One region of the Pseudarthrobacter sp. B907 genome, then DNA from elsewhere that is predicted to be linked to it. Evidence: riboswitches for the same ligand, from Rfam matches in the RefSeq annotation. Region 1 holds a riboswitch; the other holds the start of a gene.
What was found. A riboswitch is a leader RNA that binds a small molecule or an ion and turns the genes downstream of it on or off. The one in region 1 is predicted to bind S-adenosylmethionine.

Region 1 (3,309 bases):
GGCCATTCCGGCGTCGGAAAATCCACCATGGTCAACGCCCTGACCGGGGCGGAGCGCGCCACCGGCGGGGTGAACGCCGTCACCGGGCGCGGCCGCCACACCTCGTCCTCCGCGCTGGCGCTGAAGGTCAACGACGCGCCCGCCGGCAGCTGGATCATCGACACCCCCGGGATCCGGTCCTTCGGCCTGGCCCACGTGGACCCGGACCGGATCCTGCGGTCCTTCCCGGACCTGGCCCCCGGTACCGAGGACTGCGACCGCGGCTGCAAACACGACGCCGCCGCCGTGAACTGCGGGGTGGACGCCTGGGTGCAGGGCGGCCACGCAGGCCCGTCCGGCCCGGCCCGGCTCGCGTCGCTGCGCCGGCTGCTCGGCACGGACCCCCGTCTTGAGGCGCAGGAAACCAAGGAACTCGGCAGCGTCTCCTAGCGGTCGCCTCCCGGTCAGCGGCGGGTTTAGACGGTAGCTTGGAACCATGAGCCAACCCGCTTCGAGCTACAACGATGACCTGCGCCTTGCCCATGTACTGGCAGATTCCGTAGATTCCCAGACCATGAGCCGCTTCAAGGCGCTCGACCTTCGGATCGAGACGAAGCCGGACCTGACCCCCGTCACCGACGCCGACAAGGCCGCCGAGGAATCCATCCGCGGGCAGCTGTCCCGCTCCCGCCCGCGCGACGCTGTCCTCGGCGAGGAATTCGGCAGCTCCGGCCACGGCTCGCGCCGCTGGATCATCGACCCGATCGATGGCACCAAGAACTTCGTCCGCGGCGTCCCCGTCTGGGCCACCCTGATCGCCCTCGTCGACGAGGGCGAACCCGTGGTCGGCGTCGTCAGTGCCCCCGCCCTGGGCAAGCGCTGGTGGGCGGCCAAGGGCGCCGGGGCCTACATGGGCCGGTCGCTGGCCGCGGCCACCCGGCTGAAGGTCTCCAACGTTTCCCAGCTCTCGGACGCTTCGCTGTCGTACTCTTCCCTGGGCGGCTGGAAGCAGCGCGGCAACCTGGACGAGTTCCTCGGGCTCACCGAGGAAGTCTGGCGCACCCGCGCCTACGGCGACTTCTGGTCCTACTGCCTCGTGGCCGAGGGCGCCGTCGACATCGCCTGCGAGCCGGAACTCAACCTCTACGACATGGCCGCACTGGTCCCGATTGTCACCGAAGCCGGCGGCCGCTTCACCTCCCTCGAGGGTGAGGACGGCCCCTTCGGCGGCAACGCCCTGGCCACCAACTCGATCCTGCACTCGGAAGTCCTCAAGCGCCTCAACCCGGACCTCGACGACCTGCTCTAGGCGGTCCCGCTCCAGGCCGGCCGTAACACTGGGCTTCATATTCCGGCCTTCCTTTTCCGTGCGGAGTGCCATGTCCTAGGCTCGAAGCAGGTCACGAGTGCCAGCGCGAAACCCCGGTTTGCTGGCCGGCAACCCTCCATTCGCGGCGGGGTGCCCCGGGTGACGACCTGGCCGGTCCGGAGCGGACCCGGCAAGCGCGGATCCCCTGTGAGCGGGGTCCTTTCCGAGCGAGGTCCCATGACGACTGCCACCATCCCCAGCCACCCCTCCGCCGGCGCACCGGCGCACCCCGATGCCCGGTTCGACGCCGCCAGCCGCCCGCTGTCCGCGGTCTCCGGCGCCGAAATCCAGGCCCCGCTGATCCAGGGCGGCCATGTCCGCTACGCCAACCTGGACTACGGCGCCTCCGCCCCGGCACTGTCCGTGGTTTCCGCCTACCTGAACGAGATCCTGCCGTACTACGCCAGCGTCCACCGCGGCGCCGGCTACGCCTCCCAGCTCAGCACCTCGGTGTACGAGAACGCCCGGAACATCGTCCGCGGCTTCGTCGGCGGCCGCCCGGACGACTCGGTGATCTTCACCCGGAACACGACCGACTCGCTGAACCTGCTGGCCGGCTGCCTGCCCGTCGCCGGGGGCCGGCACACCGGCGAGGTGCTGTACCTCGACATCGAGCACCACGCCAACCTGCTGCCCTGGCAGAACGTCCCGCACCGCAGCGTCGTCGCCGCAGGCACCCTGGCCGGCACGCTGGCGCGGCTGCGGGAGGAACTTGCCCACGGCGGCGTGAGCCTGCTCGCCGTCACCGGCGCCTCCAACGTCACCGGAGAAATCCTGCCGATCCGTGAACTCGCCGCGCTGGCGCACGAATACGGGGCCCGGATCGCCGTCGACGCCGCCCAACTGGCCCCGCACCGCCGCATCGACATCACCGCGGACGACGTCGACTACCTCGCCTTCTCCGGGCACAAGCTCTACGCCCCGTTCGGTGCCGGCGTGCTGGTCGGCCGCCCGGACTGGCTCGACGCCGGCACACCCCACCTCGCCGGGGGCGGCGCCGTGCGGGACGCCCGGCTCGACGCCGTCAGCTGGACCACCGGACCGGCCCGCCACGAGGGCGGCTCCCCCAACGTCCTGGGCGCCGCCGCGCTGGCCCGCGCCACCGAAGTCATTGCCGCCCTCGACGAGCAGCAGTGGCATGCCCACGAGGACGCCATCCGGTCCTTCCTCGTCGAGGGACTTGAGCGGATCGACGGCGTGAGCGTCCACCACATCTTCGAGGACACCGGCCACGCGGGGAACCCGGGCACGATCGGCGTCGTGAACTTCTCGGTTGAGGGCTACGACGCCGGCCTGGTCGCCGCGTACCTGTCCGCCGAGCACGGCATCGGCCTGCGCGACGGCCGGTTCTGCGCGCACCCGCTGCTCAAGCGCCTCGGCCTGCCCGCCGGCTCCCTCCGCGCCAGCTTCGGCCTCGGCTCCCGGCTCGACGACGCGCAGCGGCTGCTGGCCGGACTCGAGGCGCTGCGGCGCAACGGCCTGGGCTGGGACTACGTTGTGGACGCCGGCCGCTGGGTCCCGGCCAACGACACCCGCAGCTATCCGCACTGGGCGCCCAACACGCCGGGCACCGCCGGCGCCGCCCCCTGCACCCTGGACTAGCGTCCGGGTCGTCATCGAGGGCCAGCCGGGCGGCCCGCCGCGGCCCCGTGCGGTAAATTCTGTAGGTACGCACCAAAAGCTGCCGAAGGAGATCGCACGTGGCACGCGGCGGCCCCAACCTGCACGGGGGACCCAAACTGCAGCATGACCGCCGGCGGGAGCTCGGGGAGAGCTTCCAGGACGGCGGCGAGCACTATGACCGGGTCCGGCCCGGTTACCCGGCGGACTCCGCCGACTGGCTGATCCCCGCCGGAGCCCGCGACGCGGCGGACCTTGGCGCCGGCACCGGAAAGTTCACCGCGCTGCTGGTCGAACGGGGGCTGCGGACCGTGGCCGTGGATCCGTCCCCGGACATGCTC
Region 2 (3,309 bases), on a different contig from region 1:
CGCTGGTACCCGCTGACCTCTACGACGCGGACGCCGTGTGGCTCATCTCCAGCATCCGGCTCCTCGCCCCGGTAAACCACATCGACGGCAAGGAAATCGGGACCCCCGAGCTGCGCCGGCAGCTCACGGCCGAGCTGAACGCGCTGTACGCCACGATCCAGTAGCGCCGCCGCTCAGCTCCGGGTGGCGCCCTGCGCGAGGGCTTCGTCCACGAGCCGGGCCAGCGTGGCCGCCGCCGCCCGCGTGACGTCCGGGCCTGTGGCCACCGCCGAGGCCGACAGGTTTCCCTTAACGCCCGTCACCAGCAACGTTGTCATAAGCTGCCCGCTCGGCAGGGTCTGGGTGGCCAGCGAGCCGAACGAGGTGTCCGCGCTGGTCTTCACCGGCAGGATCTCGGTCTGGCTCGTGATCTTCTGGCCCCGGATCTCCATGCTGAAGTTTGTGCATTTTTTGCTTTTGGCCACGGCCGCCTCGAGGTTCACCCCCAGCTGTTTCTGATCCGCGACGGCGACCAGCGTGACGACGGTGAGGGCCTGGACCGTGGTGGATTTGGCGACACCGCCGGCATAGGTGCTGCCGGCCGGAATCTGGGCATTGCTGTCCGCCACGACCGCGCACTCTGCCGGGGATATCACGGCCTCCGACATCGTCTGCTTCGAGATCTCGATGCCCTTCTCCAACTGCTCCGCGGGCACCACCGTAAGCGCATTCCCTTCGCCGTCGGCAAGCCCCGCGATAATCGCCGTCAGTTCCGCCCCCGTGAATGCCTTCGGCGTCGGCGTCGGCGTCGGGGTTGGCGCTGCGCTACGTGGCTGGCCGGCGGCCTGCGAGGCGGCGGCTGAGGCCGGCTCGACGGTGTTCGCCGGAGACGTGGCCGGCGTCGTCGTTTGGCCGCAGCCGGCCAGCGCGAGGGCCGCTGAAATCAGGAGGGCTGCTGGTGCGCTGCGGCGCAGGTTCATGGGCAGGTTCATGGAGTTCCCCGGTTCCGTTGAAGTAGCTGGCATCTCGCCGAAAGGGCCAGGGGAACAGTCCGGGCGGCGGCCAGGGCCGCACTGCGCAATGAGCCCCCACCACACCGCCCGCAGACGCGATACGGGTGAGCCTACGGCATCGGCGGGCCAGCGCATAGTGACTTAACATGACGGCGGCGGCTCTGCCCGCCGCCGTCGCAGGTGTTAGGTTTTTCGGGAGTAATGAGACCCGGTGCCAAGCCCTGACTGGCCGGTCGGCAACCCTCCCTTTCGCGGCGGGGTGCCTCAGGTGAATACTCGGCATATCGAAATTCGAGCTGCAAGCGTGAAAGAAGGAGATCCGTCATGCCTGACGCGTCCGCCCCCGCTGTGCCTGATACAGCAACCGGGACAGCCCCCGCACCGTCCCCGGCCGGCCCCGGCGCCGAGGAGAAGCTGGCTTACCGCCTGTTCACCGGCCCCGACGACCGCACCTTCTGCGAGCGCGTCTCCGCCGCGCTGGCCGAAGGCTACGTCCTGCACGGCAGCCCCTCGGCCACCTTCAACGGCAGCACCGTGATCGTGGCCCAAGCCGTGGTGCTCCCGGCCGCGATCGCCAGCGCCGACGCCGCCGTCGCCAACGCGGTGGATGAACTCGACGCCGTCGAGTTCGAGGGCGAAGGCCACGCGTGAGCTACGCCGGAGACCTGACCCCGGAGGAGGCCTGGGCGCAGCTTGAGGCCGGCGCCGTCCTGGTGGATGTTCGCACCGAGGGCGAGTGGGCACATATTGGCGTCCCTGAGACCGCGGGCGGACGCCGGGAGCCGCTGTTCATCCAGTGGACGCTGGCCGGCGGCGCCCCCAACCCGGGGTTCCTGGAGCAGTTGCGGGCGCAGCTGCCGGACGACGGTGGCGCCGACCTCATCTTCCTCTGCCGCTCCGGTGCGCGCTCCGTGGCGGCTGCCACCGCCGCCACGGCCGCCGGCTTCACCGCCTACAACGTCCTGGAAGGCTTCGAGGGCGAACCGGATGCCTCCGGCGCCCGCACCGTGAATGGCTGGAAGAACCGCGGCCTCCCGACCAACCGGGACGAGCGCTAAGTGGGCTTCAATCCCGATGCCCAGGGCTGGAGCCCGGACACCCAGGCAGTCCGCGGCGGGCTTGACCGCACCGGTTTCCAGGAGACCACCGAGCCGATTTTCCTGAACTCCGGCTTCGTCTACGAATCCGCCGCCGCGGCGGAGCGTGCCTTCACCGGCGAGGACGAGCGCTTTGTCTATTCGCGCTACGGCAACCCCTCCGTGGCCACGTTCCAGGAGCGGCTCCGGCTGCTCGAGGGCACCGAGGCATGCTTCGCCACCGCCTCGGGCATGTCCGCGGTGTTCACCGCGCTCGGGGCGCTGCTGGCAACCGGCGACCGGGTGGTCGCGGCCCGCTCGCTGTTCGGCTCCTGCTTTGTGATCCTCAACGAGATCCTTCCGCGCTGGGGCGTAGAGACGGTCTTCGTGGACGGCCCGGACCTGGAGCAGTGGCGCACGGCGCTGTCGGAACCGACGACGGCGGTCTTCTTCGAGTCCCCGTCCAACCCGATGCAGGAAATCGTGGACATCGCCGCCGTGAGCGAGCTGGCGCACGCCGCCGGCGCGACGGTCGTCGTCGACAATGTTTTTGCCACCCCCCTGCTCCAGCGCTGCGGGGAACTCGGCGCGGACGTGATCGTCTACTCCGGCACCAAGCACATCGACGGCCAGGGCCGGGTGCTCGGCGGCGCGATCCTGGGCACCAAAGAGTTCATCGACGGCCCGGTCAAGCAGCTTATGCGCCACACCGGCCCGGCGCTCTCGGCGTTCAACGCCTGGGTACTCACCAAGGGCCTGGAGACCATGGGCCTTCGCGTGAACCACTCCTCCGCTTCCGCGCTGCGGCTGGCCGGCTGGCTCGAGGAGCAGCCCGCGGTCAGCTGGGTCAAATACCCTTTGCTGGCCTCCCACCCGCAGTACGAACTCGCCGCCCGGCAGATGAAGGCCGGCGGCACCGTACTGACCTTCGAGTTGTCCCCGTCCCCGGGTCGTTCGGCAAAAGAGGCCGCCTTCGCGCTGCTGGACGCGCTGAGGATCATCGACATCTCCAACAACCTGGGCGACTCAAAGTCGCTGATCACCCATCCGGCCACCACGACGCACCGTGCCATGGGCCCGGAGGGCCGCGCGGCGATCGGGCTGAGCGACGGCGTGGTGCGGTTGTCGGTGGGCTTGGAAGAGGTGGAGGACCTGATCCGGGACCTCGGGCACGCGCTCAAGCAGGTCTAGCTCCGGCGGACCCGGGACAATGTGGGGGCCGGTTCCGCTGCGCCCTCCAT

Region 2: it holds a riboswitch for S-adenosylmethionine, as region 1 does, so the genes downstream of both, ABLI39_RS13655 (DUF1737 domain-containing protein) here and ABLI39_RS04060 (aminotransferase class V-fold PLP-dependent enzyme) in region 1, are expected to answer to the same signal.

The regions. Positions count from the first base shown of each region.
Region 1 covers NZ_JBEEQE010000003.1:225,909-229,217, reverse strand. The annotation lists gene rsgA (ribosome small subunit-dependent GTPase A) at 1-429, shown strand, start outside; gene hisN (histidinol-phosphatase) at 476-1,288, shown strand; SAM riboswitch class IV at 1,378-1,491, shown strand; gene ABLI39_RS04060 (aminotransferase class V-fold PLP-dependent enzyme) at 1,526-2,950, shown strand; gene ABLI39_RS04055 (class I SAM-dependent methyltransferase) at 3,049-3,309, shown strand, end outside.
Region 2 covers NZ_JBEEQE010000016.1:46,251-49,559, reverse strand. The annotation lists gene ABLI39_RS13665 (aminodeoxychorismate lyase) at 1-164, shown strand, start outside; gene ABLI39_RS13660 (hypothetical protein) at 174-971, opposite strand; SAM riboswitch class IV at 1,190-1,303, shown strand; gene ABLI39_RS13655 (DUF1737 domain-containing protein) at 1,317-1,643, shown strand; gene ABLI39_RS13650 (rhodanese-like domain-containing protein) at 1,640-2,050, shown strand; gene ABLI39_RS13645 (O-succinylhomoserine sulfhydrylase) at 2,051-3,259, shown strand; gene ABLI39_RS13640 (glutamate--cysteine ligase 2) at 3,256-3,309, opposite strand, start outside.